2 regions of the Micromonospora sp. NPDC049374 genome follow, and region 2 is predicted to be linked to the other one. Evidence: riboswitches for the same ligand, from Rfam matches in the RefSeq annotation. Region 2 holds a riboswitch; the other holds the start of a gene.
What was found. A riboswitch is a leader RNA that binds a small molecule or an ion and turns the genes downstream of it on or off. The one in region 2 is predicted to bind S-adenosylmethionine.
Positions count from the first base shown of each region.

Region 1: it holds a riboswitch for S-adenosylmethionine, as region 2 does, so the genes downstream of both, AB0J93_RS15575 (ABC transporter substrate-binding protein) here and thrC (threonine synthase) in region 2, are expected to answer to the same signal.

Region 1 is NZ_JBFAQH010000008.1:101,370-108,834, forward strand. It holds gene AB0J93_RS15565 (amino acid ABC transporter ATP-binding protein) at 1-336, opposite strand, end outside; gene AB0J93_RS15570 (amino acid ABC transporter permease) at 333-1,112, opposite strand; gene AB0J93_RS15575 (ABC transporter substrate-binding protein) at 1,150-1,998, opposite strand; SAM riboswitch class IV at 2,260-2,372, opposite strand; gene AB0J93_RS15580 (urease subunit gamma) at 2,760-3,062, shown strand; gene AB0J93_RS15585 (urease subunit beta) at 3,059-3,382, shown strand; gene AB0J93_RS15590 (urease subunit alpha) at 3,450-5,153, shown strand; gene AB0J93_RS15595 (urease accessory UreF family protein) at 5,153-5,911, shown strand; gene ureG (urease accessory protein UreG) at 5,901-6,641, shown strand; gene AB0J93_RS15605 (urease accessory protein UreD) at 6,641-7,423, shown strand; gene AB0J93_RS15610 (maleylpyruvate isomerase N-terminal domain-containing protein) at 7,401-7,465, shown strand, end outside.
Region 2 is NZ_JBFAQH010000002.1:240,393-247,857, reverse strand. It holds gene AB0J93_RS04520 (GNAT family N-acetyltransferase) at 1-420, opposite strand, end outside; gene AB0J93_RS04515 (GNAT family N-acetyltransferase) at 471-1,490, opposite strand; gene thrC (threonine synthase) at 1,733-3,019, opposite strand; SAM riboswitch class I at 3,029-3,164, opposite strand; gene AB0J93_RS04505 (DoxX family protein) at 3,282-3,728, opposite strand; gene AB0J93_RS04500 (DUF4232 domain-containing protein) at 3,931-4,668, shown strand; gene AB0J93_RS04495 (ABC transporter permease subunit) at 4,744-5,643, opposite strand; gene AB0J93_RS04490 (alpha/beta fold hydrolase) at 5,643-7,465, opposite strand, start outside.

The DNA.
Region 1 (7,465 bases), on a different contig from region 2:
GCCGAGCTTGCGGATGCGGCGCAACGGCAGGGTGATGTTGCGCTCCACGCTCATGTGCGGGAAGAGGTTGAACTGCTGGAACACCATGCCGATGCGCTGCCGCAGGGCGTCCGGGTCGTCGCGCAGCACGCTGCGCCCGTCCAGCAGCACGTCCCCCCGGTCCGGTTCGAGGAGCCGGTTGACGGTCCGCAGCAGGGTGGACTTTCCCGACCCGGACGGGCCGATCACGCAGGCGGTGCCGCCGCGCACCACGTCCAGGTCCACTCCACGCAGCACCCGGTGACGTCCGAAGGCCAGGTGCACGTCGCGCAGGCTCAGGCTGACCGAGGTGTTCATCGTTGGTTGCCTCCGGCGGCGCCGGGCAGCGCCAGGTCCAGGTCGTCGGGGTCGTCGGTCGGTCCGGCCGCAGGCCGGCCGTGTCGCAGCCGCTTGTCGATCCAGTTGACGACGTGGGTCAGTGGCACCGTCAGCGCCAGGTAGAACAGCCCGGCCAGCAGCAGCGCCGACTGGTTGCCGGTGTTGGCGGCGTAGTCCTGACCGATCCGGAACAGCTCGCGCTGACTGGCCAGCAGGCCGAGGAAGTAGACCAGGCTGGAGTCCTTGATCAGGGCGATGAGCTGGTTCACCCAGGCCGGCAGGATCCGCCGGATGCCCTGCGGGATGATCACCCTCCGCATCGCCTCACGCCAGGAGAACCCCAGCGCGCGGGCCGCCTCCAACTGGGTGGCCTCCACCGACTGGATGCCGGAGCGGAAGATCTCCCCGAGGTACGCCGAGGCGATCAGCGACAGCGCGAGGATCCCCAGCGGGTACGGGTTGGGGCCCCACACCTGCATGCCCAGCGGGGCAAGGCCGACCCCGATCAGCAGGATCGTCGCCGCCGCCGGCACGCCCCGGAACACGTCGGTGTACACCCGGGCCGGCCACCGCAGCCAGCGGGTACGCGAGATGCCCGCCACCGCCAGCACGATGCCCAGCGTCGAGCCGAACAGGGCGGCGGTGACCGCCAGGATCAGCGTGTTCGGCAACCCGACGGTGAGCATCTCGGGTAGCGCCGCACGCATCGACTCCCCGTCGAAGAACGTCTCCCACAGGGTGCGCAACGGATCCACAGGTCAACCTCCGCCCTGCTCGCTCGTGGTCCTACCGTCAGGAGGCGGCCGGGGCCGACACGTCACCGCTGCCCGGGGTGAAGTCGGCCGGGATCGGCCGGCCCGGGTAGTACTGCTCCTGTAGGCGCGTCCAGGTGCCGTCGGCGATCACCTCGTCGAGGGCCCGGTTCAGCGCCTCGCGCAGCGCGTCGTTGCCCCTGGCGAAGGCGTACGCGGTCGGGGCCGGGCTGAGTTCCTTCGCCGCCACCGTGATCTTGCCGCCGCTGTCCGCGGCGGTCTTCTCGCCGATCTCGGCGGGGGCGATCCACGCGTCCGCGGTACCGGCCTTGAGCTGGTTGATCGCGCCGTTGTAGTCGGGCACGCGGACCGGGTCGAGGCCCTTGTTCGTGGCGTAGTCGTCCTGGACGGTGCCCTGCACGACCACCACCCGCTTGCCGGGCAGCTCGTCGAAGCTGGTCAGCGGCGACCCGGCGGGCACGTCGAGCCCGAAGTAGCCGAAGTCGTACCCGTTGCCGAAGTCCACGGTCTTCTTCCGCGCCTCGGTGATGGTGATCGAGGAGCTGCCGACGTCGAACTTGCGGTTGTTGACCTGGGCGAGCAGCCCCGAGAAGTCGGTGCCGACGAACTCCACCTTCAGGCCGAGCTTGTCGGCGGCGGCGACCAGCAGGTCGTTGTCGAAGCCGGTGAACGTGCCGTCCTTCAGGTAGACGTTCGGCGGGGCGTCGGTGAGCGTGCCGGCCCGCAGCACGCCCGGCTGGAGCAGGTTGTAGGGATTGTCGGCCGTACCGCCGGCGGAGTTCGAGCCGCAGGCGGTCAGGGTGGCGGCGGCGACGATGGCGGCGACGCCGACGGCGGCGGCCCGGGTCAGGGCAGGAAGGATTCGCACAGGTGTCTCCTGATTGAGTGGCGGTGGGCACACGCGTGCCGCACCGACGGTCCGCCGCAGGACGGACCGCTGGGATGGGATCGATGGCAGAGCGGAAAGAACCGATCAGGGGTTGGTGACCGGCGGCGACGCGGTCAGCTACACGCGGCGCTACAGACCCGCATCATGTCGACGTGGCGACGCCGGGTCAGGCCCGGGCGGGCCACAGAACGATCGCGGTACGACATGGTTCTCCTCAAGGTCGTGATGACCTGGGAACCCAGGCCACGCTTGCACCGGAGAACGCTCCGATGCCTGGTCCTCACCCGGGGCACCCCTGCGCGGAGGAGGGTTGCCGGCCAGCGAGCCGGGGCTTGACGCTGGCACTCATGACCTGCCGCCGAAACTAGCAGCCAGCCCCCGCCCACCGTCCACCCCTTATGACCACCCTCACCCCAAGCCAGGTTGATCATGAGGTTAGCGGCATGTTTGATCTCTTCAACTGCCGCTAACCTCATGATCAACGCGGGCGGGGTCGGTGCGTGCACCCGTCGGGGGTGTTGCCCGTGGACGGCGTGATCCCTTACGGTCTGCTCAGCGGTGGGCGGTGCGGTCCGCATCCGAGAAGCCACCGCCGGTGCGCCGCCATGCGGGCCGGGACGGTGGAGTTCCGGGCCTTCCAGGTGTGGTGGTCGAGCCGGCGGGCGAATCCCGAGCCGTGGCGGCGCGTCGAGGCGCCGGGCCGGCGGCGTCGGGAGCGCGGACATCCACCGGGAGCACCCGTGTATCTCACTCCTCACGAGCAGGATCGCCTGCTCGTCCATGTGGCGGCCGACGTCGCCCGGCGTCGCCGCGAGCGCGGCCTGCGCCTCAACTATCCGGAAGCCGTCGCGGTGATCACCGCCTTCCTGCTCGAAGGGGCGCGCGACGGTGAGTCCGTGGTCGACCTGATGGCCGCCGGACGCAGCGTGCTCAGCCGCGACGACGTGCAGGACGGCATCCCCGAGTTGCTGGGGGAGGTGCAGGTGGAGGCGACGTTCCCGGACGGCACCAAGTTGGTGACGGTGCACCACCCGATCCCGTGATCCCCGGGGAGATCCTGCCGGCGGCCGGGCCCGTCGAGATCAACGTCGGTCGGCCGGTGACGGTGCTGACGGTGGTCAACACCGGTGACCGGCCGGTGCAGGTCGGGTCGCACTACCACTTCGCCGAGGCCAACCCGGCGCTGGACTTCGACCGGGACGTCGCCTGGGGGCAGCGGCTCGCCGTGCCGGCTGGCACCTCGGTGCGGTTCGAGCCGGGGGTGAGCCGCCGGGTGGACCTGGTGCCGCTGGGTGGCGCACGGATCGTGCCGGGCCTGCGCGGCGAGTGCGCCGGAGCGCTTGACGAGGGGCGGCCGGAGTGAGCGGGCGAATCGGCAGATCCGGCGCGGTGGCGCGGCCGGGCGGCTGGCAACGACGGGGAGCGTGGGCATGAGCAGCGTCGAACGGGACCGCTACGTCGCCCTGTACGGACCGAGCACCGGCGACCGGATCCGGCTGGCCGACACGAACCTGCTGATCGAGATCGAGCAGGACCACTGTGCCGGCGGTGACGAGGCAGTCTTCGGCGGCGGCAAGGTGATCCGTGAGTCGATGGGCCAGTCGCGGGTGACCCGCGCCGAGGGTGCCCTGGACACCGTCATCACCGGCGCGGTCATCCTCGACCACTGGGGGGTGGTGAAGGCCGACGTCGGGCTGCGGGACGGGCGGATCGTCGCGCTGGGTCGGGCCGGCAACCCGGACACCATGGACGGTGTCCATCCGGACCTGGTCATCGGCCCGGCCACCGAGGTGATCGCCGGTAACGGCCGGATCCTCACCGCCGGGGCGGTCGACACCCACGTGCACTTCATCTGCCCGCAACTGGTCGCCGAGGCCCTCGCCAGTGGGGTCACCACCCTGGTCGGCGGCGGCACCGGCCCCGCCGAGGGCACCCGGGCCACCACCGTCACCCCGAACGGCTGGCACCTGGCCCGGATGCACGAGGCCCTCGACACGTTCCCGGTGAACGTGCTGCTGCTCGGCAAGGGCAACACCGTCTCGGAGGAGGCGCTGTGGGAGCAGTTGCGGGCCGGGGCCGGCGGGTTCAAGCTGCACGAGGACTGGGGCACCACCCCGGCGGCGATCGACGCCTGCCTGCGTGTCGCCGACGCCTCCGGTGTGCAGGTCTCCATCCACACCGACACCCTGAACGAGGCCGGGTTCGTGGCCGACACGCTGCGCGCCATCGGCGGTCGGGCGATCCACTCGTACCACACCGAGGGGGCCGGCGGCGGGCACGCGCCGGACATCATCACCGTCGCCGGTGAGCCGAACGTGCTGCCGTCGTCGACCAACCCGACCCGCCCGTACACCCGCAACACGCTCGCCGAGCACCTCGACATGCTGATGGTCTGCCACCATCTCAACCCGGCCGTGCCGGAGGACCTGGCGTTCGCCGAGAGCCGCATCCGGCCGTCCACGATGGCCGCCGAGGACCTGCTGCACGACCTCGGCGCGATCTCCATCATCGGCTCCGACTCGCAGGCGATGGGCCGGATCGGGGAGATCGTCCTGCGGACCTGGCAGAGCGCGCACGTGATGAAGGCTCGGGTGGGCGCCCTGCCCGGGGACGGGGCCGCCGACAACCACCGGGCCCGCCGGTACGTCGCGAAGTACACCATCTGCGCGGCGATGGCCAACGGGCTCGACCACGAGATCGGGTCGGTGGAGCCGGGCAAGCTCGCCGACCTGGTGCTGTGGGAGCCGGCGTTCTTCGGCGTACGACCGCACCTGGTCATCAAGGGCGGCATGATCGCGTACGCCCAGCTGGGTGACGCGAACGCGTCGATCCCCACCCCGCAGCCGATGCTGCCCCGGCCGATGTTCGGCGCGTACGGCGTCGCGGCGGCCGCCACCAGCCTGGCCTTCGTGGCGCCCGCCGCGCTGGAGGCCGGGCTGCGGCTGGACGTGCGACGCCGGGTGGTGCCGGTGGCCGACGTACGCTCGCGCGGCAAGGCCGACCTGCCGGAGAACAACGCCCTGCCGCGCATCGAGGTCGACCCGGACACCTTCACGGTCCGGATCGACGGCGTGGTGGTGGAGCCGGATCCGGTGACCGAACTGCCCATGGCCCAGCGGTACTTCCTGTTCTGATGGCCACCCCGACGATGCTGCTGCTCCTCGCCGACGGGCGGTTTCCGGCCGGTGCGCACGCCCACTCGGCCGGGTTGGAGGCGGCCGTCGCCGCCGGCCGGGTGACCGATCTGAGCACGCTGGGGGAGTACCTGCGCGGGCGACTCGCCACCGCCGGGCTGGTCGCGGCGGCCTTCGCCGCGGCATCCTGCCGGGCGGCGCGCGGCTCGCCGGGGCCCTCGGCAGGCGGTCGCCCGGTCGGCGGCGACCACCCGGCGGACCCGCCCCACGTCGGCCTACCGTCGCGACGTCGCGCCACGCTGGTCCGGCTCGACGCCGAACTGGACGCCCGAACCGCTTCGCCGGCCCAGCGGTCGGTGTCGCGTCGGCAGGGGCGCGCACTGCTGCGGGCCGGTCGCCGGATCTGGCCGGCGGCCACCTTCGACGACCTGCCCACCACCTCCGCCGGCCCGCACCAGCCGCTGGTGCTGGGGCTGGTCGGTGCCGCCGCCGGTCTCGACCCGGGGCAGGTGGCCACCGTCGCCGCCCACGCCACGGTGACCGGCTCGGCAAGTGCCGCCGTACGCCTGCTCGGCCTCGACCCGTACCAGGTGCAGGCCCTGCTGGTGCGGCTCGCCGGGGCCTGCGACGCCATCGCGGCGCGGGCGGCGCGGGCCGCCGAGGAACCACCGGAGCGGCTGCCCGCCGCCGCCGCTCCGCTCGCCGACATCCATGCCGAAGCTCACGCCACCTGGGAGGTGCGTCTCTTTGCGTCCTGAATTCGAGCACGACGAGTCCGTTCCCCACACCCACCCCGAGCCGGGGGTCGACCCGCACGCCCCGCTGCCCGCCGCCGCGCGGGCGCTGCGGGTCGGCATCGGCGGGCCGGTCGGCTCCGGCAAGACCGCCCTGGTCGCGGCGCTGTGCCGGGCGTTCGCCGACGAACTGCGCCTGGGCGTGGTGACGAACGACATCTACACCACCGAGGACGCCGACTTCCTCAAGCGCGCCGGTGTGCTCGACCCGGCCCGGATCCGGGCGGTGGAGACCGGCTGCTGCCCGCACACCGCCATCCGCGACGACATCGGCGCCAACCTCGACGCGGTCGACGAGCTGACCGACGCGCTGGGTCCGCTGGATCTGGTGCTGGTGGAGAGCGGCGGCGACAACCTGACCGCCACGTTCAGCCGGGGTCTGGTGGACCGGCAGATATTCGTGGTGGACGTGGCCGGCGGGGACAAGGTGCCCCGCAAGGGCGGCCCGGGGGTGACCGCCGCCGACCTGCTGGTCATCAACAAGACCGACCTGGCACCGATGGTCGGCGCCGACCTGTCCGTGATGGACCGCGACGCCCGGGCCCGCCGGGGCGACCTGCCGACGGTGTTCCAGTCCATCACCGAGGATCCCCTCGCCACCCGGGTCGCCGCGTGGATCCGTCACGAGCTGGGCCATCACCGGGGCGCGCAGTCCGTACCGGACGGGCACGCGGTGCCCGCCGGGCAGGCCTGATGCGGGCCACCGCCCGGCTGGTGGCTTGTGCCGACCGGCGCGGCCGTACCACCCTGGTCGAGCTGCGCGGCGAGAGCCCGCTGCTGCTCCGCCAGGTACCGGCGCCCGGCGGAGGTGTCACGGTGTACGTCGTCGGCGGTGCGGCCGGTCCGCTCGCCGGCGACGACCTGCGGCTGGACGTCGAGGTCGGCCCCGGCGCGGTGGTCCGCGTGCACACCGTGGCCGCCTCGGTGGCCCTGCCCGGCCGCCCCGGCGCGGTGTCCCGGACGCTGGTCCGGGCCACCGTCGCCGATGGCGCGACCCTGTACTGGCTGCCCGAGCAACTGGTCGCGGCGGCCGGCTGCGCGCACGTCGCGGGCTCTCAGGTGGACGTCGCCGAGGGCGGCGTCCTGCACTGGCGGGACGAGCTGATCTGCGGGCGGCACGGCGAACAGCCCGGCAACGTCGAGATCAACACCTGGGTCGACCTGGGCGGCAGACCACTGTTGCGGCAGTCCTTGGCGGTCGGGCCGAATGCCGCCGGCTGGGCCGGACCGGCGGTGTTGGCCGGCGCGTCCGCCACCGGTTCGCTGCTGATCGTGGACCCGGCCCGGCCGGCGGCGTCGCCTGCGGTGTGCGGTACGCGGGCCCGGCTGCCGCTGGCCGGTGGCCCGGCGACCCTGTGGAGCGCCACCGCGCCGGACGCGCACACCCTGCGGGAGTACCTCGAACCCGATACCGCGATGGATACCATCGCTGCCTCGGCCGGGGGAGAGGAGCGTGGGGTTGTACGAGTTGGGTGAGGTCGTCGCCGAGCGGCGGATCGCGATGGTTCTTCCTGACGA
Region 2 (7,465 bases):
CGCAAAGGCCGCCCCGGGCGCTTCCCGCCCCGGTCCGTCGGGCAGCGGCCCGGGAGTCTCACCGATCAACCGCTCCCGGCCGTGCTCGGCGGCCACCTTCCGGGCGTACGCCAGCAGGGTTCGGCCCACTCCCCGCCGCCGTTGCGCCGGATCGACGGTCAGCTCGACGGTGGCGATGCCGGTGTTCTCCAGTTGCGGCAGCCGCATCCGCAGGTGGCCGGCCACCTCGCCGTCCCGCCGGGCCAGCGCCTGGTGAATCACGTTGCCGTGCGGCGGATGGACGACCAGGAGCCCGAACTCGGCCCGGTCCCCCACCGGCAGGTCGGGCAGGTCGACCGCCTGCGCCGCCGCGACGACGCGGTACGCCTCGTCGAGCGCTGCCTCGTCGGTGGACTCGTACGGCGTGACGGCGATGTCCATGGCGGTGAGCCTGCCGGCACCGCCCGGCCACCGCCACCGGTTTTCGCCGGTCACACGTCTAGCTGCCAGTTGCTCCAGCGGTCCCGCACCCGGAAACCGAGCTGCTCGTTGATGGCGATCATGTGGTCGTTGCTGGCCGCGTTGAAGGTGTCGATCACCCGCACGCCCGGCTCGTGGGCGAGCAGGTGCCGCAGATTTTCGATCTTGGAAAGCAGGCCCAGCCGATGACCCCGGTGCTCCGGGTCGACGATGGTGATCTGCTGGAACGAGTGCCAGTCCGCGGACGCCCCGACGTCCAGCAGCGTCCACGCGACCAGCCGACCGGACGCCTCGTGGCGGACACCGACGTGGTAACGCCGCCGGCCCCGCGCCTCCAGCGCCAGCTCGGTGCCGCGTAGGCGTTCGGCGTCGACCTGCTCCGGCTCCCACGCCAGGTCGCCCATCGGCGCGTCGGCCAGCAGCCGTCCGTCGAGGTACGCCACGTCGGCGGCCAGGTCGTCGGGAGTGCCCCCGCGCCAGTGCAGCACCTCGTAGCCGACCGCCCGGCCCCGGGCGTCGGCCAGCAGCGCGTCCAGTGCCGCCTGATCGAGGTCAGCGGTGTCGAGGCGCCGCCGCACGTCGGTCAGGGCATCGACCGCGCCCATGGCCACGGCGAACGCGTTACCCGGCGACCGACGACCGGGCTCGCCGGCAAGCTCCGCCCGGCTCATCGCACTCACCCGTTTACGCCCGCGCCCGCGCAGCAGGCCGAGCCCGTGTTCGGCCAACGCGCGGCCCACGCCTCGGCGGCGTTGCGCCGGATGCACGATCAGCTCAGCGGAGGCGTTCTCTGTGTTGTCCAGCTGCGGCAGGTCCAGCCGGAGAAAACCGGCCGGCTCACCGTCGATCCGCGCCAGCAGCATGGTGGTTTCGTAGCCCGGCATCGGATGGCGGAGCAGGGCGGTGAATCGTCGCCGGCATAGGGGCGGGAAGTCCGGCTCATCGGCGGCCACCTGTGCGGCACCGATCTGATACGCCTGCTCGACGGCCACCTCGTCGGTGGCCTCGACAGGGGCGATGGTGATGGTCATGCCGGCAGCCTGCGCCAGCGACAGACGAGCGGGCCAGCGAATTTTCGCTGGCCCGCTCGGACGTTGGTCGGGAGGGACGATCGCACAACGCCTCCGGCGCTGGGTCGTAAAGACTGAAAGTCTACGGCGAAGCGCCCTCCCGCACGGAGCATCTTGCGCCGTCGGTTTGCGGTCGTCAAGTCCCTGGCGGCGTGTTTCGCTCACTCCCTGCGAAATACCGCTTACTCATCCGTTGGTCGTCGTCAGCTCAGCAGGCCCGCGTCGCGGGCGGCCCGCAACGAAGGCTTGATCCGGTGGGTGGGGCCGACCTCACCGGCGACCGCGTCGAGTGTCTTCAGCCCTTCGCCGGTGTTGAACACCACCGTCTCGGCGGACGGGTCCAGTCGGCCCGACTCGACCAGCTTGCGCAGCACCGCCACGGTGACCCCACCGGCCGTCTCCGCGAAGACCCCGGTGGTACGCGCCAGCAGGCGTACCCCCGCCCGGATCTCGTCGTCGTCGGCGTAGTCCATCCAGCCACCGGTGCGGCGCACCGCCTCCAGTGCGTACAGCCCGGCCGCCGGGTCGCCGATGTTCAGCGACTTGGCGATCCCGGTCGGCTTGACCGGGGTGATGGCGTCGGTTTCCGCGTGCAGTGCGGTGGCGATCGGGTTGCAGCCTGCCGACTGCGCCCCGAAGACCTTCCAGCCACCGGCCGGGGCCTCGACCAGGCCGATCTCGACCAGCTCGCTGAACGCCTTGTCAATCTTGGTGAGCAGCTCGCCCGAGGCCATCGGGATGACCACCTGGGCGGGGATCCGCCAACCGAGTTGCTCGGCCACCTCGTACCCGAGCGTCTTGGACCCCTCCGCGTAGTACGGCCGCACGTTGACGTTGACGAAGGCGGTGTCCTCGAACTCGTCGGTCTCGACCAGTTCGCCGCAGAGCCGGTTCACGTCGTCGTACGACCCGTCGATGGCGACCAGGTCGCCGCCGTAGACGGCGGTCGTGACGACCTTGCCCTGCTCCAGGTCGCTGGGGATGAAGACCACGGACGGCGTGCCCACCCGGGCGGCGTGGGCCGCCACCGAGTTGGCCAGGTTGCCGGTGGAGGCGCAGGCGAACCGGGAGAAGCCCAGCGCGCGGGCGGCGGTCAGCGCCACCGACACCACCCGGTCCTTGAAGGAGTGGGTGGGATTGGCGCTGTCGTCCTTGACCCAGAGCGGAGCGGTGATGCCCAACTCGGCGGCGAGCTGGTCGGCGGCCACCAGCGGGGTGAACCCCGGATCCAAGGTGACCCGGGTGGCCGGGTCCTGGCCGGCGGGCAGCAGGGCGGCGTACCGCCAGAGATTGCGCGGACCGGCCTCGATCTGCTCGCGGGTGACAGTGGCGAGCGCGGCCGGATCGTAGTCGACCTCCAGCGGGCCGAAACACTCGAAACAGGCGTGCTGGGCGGCGAGCGGGTAGCGGGCCGAGCAGGCACGGCAGACCAGGGCACGGGCGGGGCTGGCGGCGGTGTCGATGCCGGACGGGGCGAGCGTCGACGTCATGTCGAAGTCCTCTCATCTTTCCCCGCATCGCACCCTGCGGCGGGGACGGAATTGGCACCTGCCCCGCCGGACGCTCAACGGTGAGCGCGCGAGGTGGTTGCCGGGGCGTCGTCGGGCCGTATCCCTCAGCCCCTCTGGATGAGGTATGCAGTTGTATCGCCGAGTCTAGGCAATCCGGCCGCGGCCGTCGCCGGTCAATCCCAGCCTGTGAGCGAATCCTCAGCGGCGCCGTCGCGTGCCCCGGCACCGCTGAGGACCGCCGTCAGGCCGGGACGGATCGCGGTTCAGCCTGATCCAGGGCGACCGTCGCCGCCCCGCGCCGCCACAGGTTGTCAACTGCCCAGGTGCCCGGGCCGAGGACCGCGACCAGGAAGAACGACCAGCAGAAGAGCACCGACAACTCGCCGTTGTTGCGCAGCGGCAGCAACGCGTCGGGCTGGTGGACCACGAAGTACGCGTAGGCCATGGAACCCGACGCCAGCAGGGCCGCGGGCCGGGTGAACAGCCCCAGGAGCACGAGGGCGCCGCAGACCAACTGGATCATCGCGGCGTACCAGCCGGGCCACTGGCCGAGCGGCACCGCCTCGCCGGCGCCACGGTTGCCGCCGAAGACGCCGAAGACGGACGACATGCCGTGAATGAGGAACAACAACCCGATGACAATGCGGAACAGGGACAGAGCCGGCCCGCCGAACCGGTCAGTGCGCATTGGTACCTCCTACGAGTGGGGTGGTGGTACCAGAATGCGGACCTTATAGATAGTTGTCGATGCAATCTCTCTTGGTGGGAACGCTCCCAGTCATCCTAGCGGCCGAAACTTCCGGGGGCAGCACCATGACGGAAACCTTATCGGCTGCTGACGCGGGTGGCCGGGGGCATCGGCCGCCGCGGCCGGGTGCGACGATGCACCGATGCCACGCACAACGGTCCGCAGCTCGACCGCCGGCGGCCGTCGGCTCGTCGCCGTGCCGGTCTCGATCGCCGCAGCGTTCGGTCTGCTCGCCGGTTGCGCCCCGGTCGGCGACGTCGCAAGTGCGCCGCCCGGCCCGGTCCCGGCTTCCAGCGGGCCCGGCGGTACGCCGCCCGGTGACGCCGATCTCGGCGGTACGCCCTCCCGGGACGGCGAGCTCGGCGGGGCCAACGGCCCGACGTCCGGCTGCCCCGACTCCGGCGTCCGGATCAGCGCCGGCGACGTCAACGCCGCCATGGGGCTGCGGGCGATGGGCCTGGAACTGGTCAACTGCGGCGACCGCCCCTACCGGCTGCACGGGTATCCGGAGCCGCAACTGCGGGACGCGGACGGCGAGGTCATCCCGGTCCGGGTGATCCGGGGTGCCGAAGGAATCACGTCCGGCTTCGACGATCCACCCCGGCCGCTGGTGCTGGCCCCCGGTGAGGCCGCCGGCACCGCCCTGCTCTGGCGCAACCTGGTCGACAACCCGACCGTGGTGGCGACCAACGCCGAGCACCTCGACGTCGCCCCGCTGCGCGGCCGGCCTGCGCAACGGGTCGTCATAGCGGGGCGGATCGACCTGGGCAACACCGACCGGCTCGGGGTCAGCGCCTGGCAGAAGCGGGAGCCGAGCACGCCGGAGCCGACGCCCTCGACGCCGAACCCGCCGCCCACCACACCGGTGCCGCTGCTCTGAGCTGTCCCGGCACGGCAAGATCCCGTGCCGGGACAGCCCACCGCGGACGGCGCGAAACGCGCTCGTGACCTGCGCTCAGCTGGTGATGTCCTTGCGGGTGAAGCGCCAGAAGGCCAGGCCCCAGAACACGGTCGCGTAGCAGATCGCCGAGACCGTGCCCCGGACGATGTCGTCGGTCTGCACGGGCGTGGAGAGCAGTCCCAGCCACGCGGTGCTGTAGTGGGTCGGCAGGAACGACCGGATCGCGCCGAGCGCGGTGATCTGATCCAGGATGCTGGAGAGAATCCACAGCAGCACCGCACCACCTACCGCGCCCAGCGCCGCGTCGGTGGTCACCGAGAGCAGAAACGCCAGGCCCGCGACCACCAGCAGGACGATCGCCAGGTAACCGAGCACCGCGAGCAGCCGCAGCAGCCCCTCACCCGGCTCCAACTGGGCGGCGACCGTGCTGCGCAGCGGCGACCAGCCGTAGCGCAGGGTGCCGATGGCCAGCGCGGTGCCGGCGAGCAGGATCAGCGCCAGCGCCGAGTACGCGAGCGCGACAAGCAACTTCACCGTGAGCAGTCGGGCCCGGGGCACCGGGATCGCCAGCAGGTAGCGCAGACTTCCCCAACTCGCCTCGCTCGCCACCGTGTCACCACAGAACAGCGCGACCACGACGACCAACAGGAACGAGGCCGACACGAAGATGGTGAAGAGGGTGAAGTTCAGCCCACCGGAGGTGGCGAGATCGATCAGGCTGCCGAACTCGCCCCCGCCGTTGTCGTCGTCGTTGGTGTCGAACTGGAACGCGATCAGGATGATCAGCGGCAGCAGCACCATGAAGCCGAGTGCCAACTGGGTACGCCGGCGCGACGCCTGCCGGCGGAACTCCGCCCCGAACGGCAGCGTCCGGGCGGGCCGGTAGCCGGCCGCCGCACCCGAGGCGGCAAGCGTCGTCGTGTCCCGCGTCGGCTCGACAGTCGATCCCGCCATCACCGGTCCCCGCTTCCCCGAGAGTTCTCGCCCACCAGGGCGAGGAAGGCGTCCTCCAGGCGGCGCCGGGGCACCACCCGGTCCACTGCGATCCCGGCCCGGACCAGCTCGGCGACCACCTCGCTGCGGGCGGTGCCGTTCGTGTCGACCACCAACTGCCCATCGGCGTCGTCCAGGACCCGTACGCCACCGAGGCCGTCGAGCACGGTGCGGGCCGCGGTCGGGTCACCCACCTCGAACAGCACGCTCGGCGAGTCGCCGACGATCTCCTCGACCGGTCCGGAGGCCACGATCCGGCCCTTGTTCACCACCACGGCGTGGGTACAGGTCTGCTCCACCTCGGCGAGCAGGTGGCTCGAGACCAGCACCGCCCGACCGTCGGTGGCGTACCGCTGGAGCACCCGGCGCATCTCGGCGATCTGCGGTGGGTCCAGCCCGTCGGTCGGTTCGTCGAGCACAAGCAGTTCCGGTAGGCCGAGCATGGCCTGGGCGATGGCGAGGCGCTGCTTCATGCCGTGGCTGTACTTACGCACCCGCCGGTGCACCGAGGAACCCAGCCCGGCGATCTCCAGTGCCTGCTCGAAGTGGGCGTCGGCCGCCGGCCGGCCGGTCGCCCGCCAGTACGCCTTCAGATTCTCCAGACCGGACAGATGCGGCAGGAACCCCGGCCCCTCCACCAGCGCGCCGATCCGCGAGAGTACGGGTGAGCCGGGCACCAGCCGGTGCCCGAAGACGTAGATCTCCCCCGCGGTCGGCTGGGTGAGCCCCATCAGCACCCGCAACGTGGTGGTCTTGCCGGCGCCGTTGGGCCCGAGCAGGCCGACCACCTGACCGGGGTGCACCTCGAAGTCCACCTCGGAGACCGCGACGAAGCCGTCGGCGTACTCCTTGCGCAGCCGGCGTACGGCCAGCGGGGTGTCCGCGTACTGCGGATGCACGGAGCTGTCCTGACGACGGTGCCGCAGGCGCAGCACGGCCACGAGCACGACGAGGCCGACCACGATCGCGGCGAGCAGCCCGACCAGGATCCAGCGCCAGAGCGCCGCCTCGGTGGGGATCGGGTCGCTGTCGACCGTCGGCAGGCTGACCGGCGTGTCGCCGACCGCCACCGTGTAAACGGCCGGCTCGATCGGCGTCGTGTACGCCTGGTCCGAGGTGGCCACCACCAGCCGGAGCCGATGCCCGGCCTCCACCCGGTGCACGATCGCCGGCAGGGTCACGGTGACCGGTGCGGCGGCGTCGACGCTCGCCGGCAGGCCGCTGAGCCGGATCGGCGCGATCAGCCCGCTGGGCAGGGTGGCCGCCCCTTCCGGGTCGACCACGTAGAGCTTGGCGAAGAGGACGGCCTCGCCACTGCTCGACGCGGCGCGCAGCGACACGGTCGGCGCACCGACGATGTCGACCGCCTCGGTCAGCGGCTCGGACTCGAACCGGGCGTGCTGTCCGGGTATGTCGCCGGCCACCCCGCTGAGCAGCGAGCTCAGCGAGCCGGCGAACGGTACCGAGGAGATCGCGGCGGGATTTCCGCCGGGCGGGTTGGCCACCGGCTGGGCCGGGCCGGCCACAGCCAACTCGACGCGGGAGTCGCCGCCGAGACCGGGGTAGTCGTCGGTGCGGTACCCGGTGGCGACCAGGCCCCGGTCCATCGCGTCGAAGCCGGCGATCCGGGAGAAGGTGAAGGTGTCGCCCGGCGCGTCACCGTCGCCGGCCACGTAGTGGTCGAGCCACTGCGCGGTGAGGAACTTCACCCGATCGGAGTCGGTCTGCGGTCCCGCACCGCCGTCGTGGCCGCCGGTGAACCAGGCGACCCGGACCGGGGTGC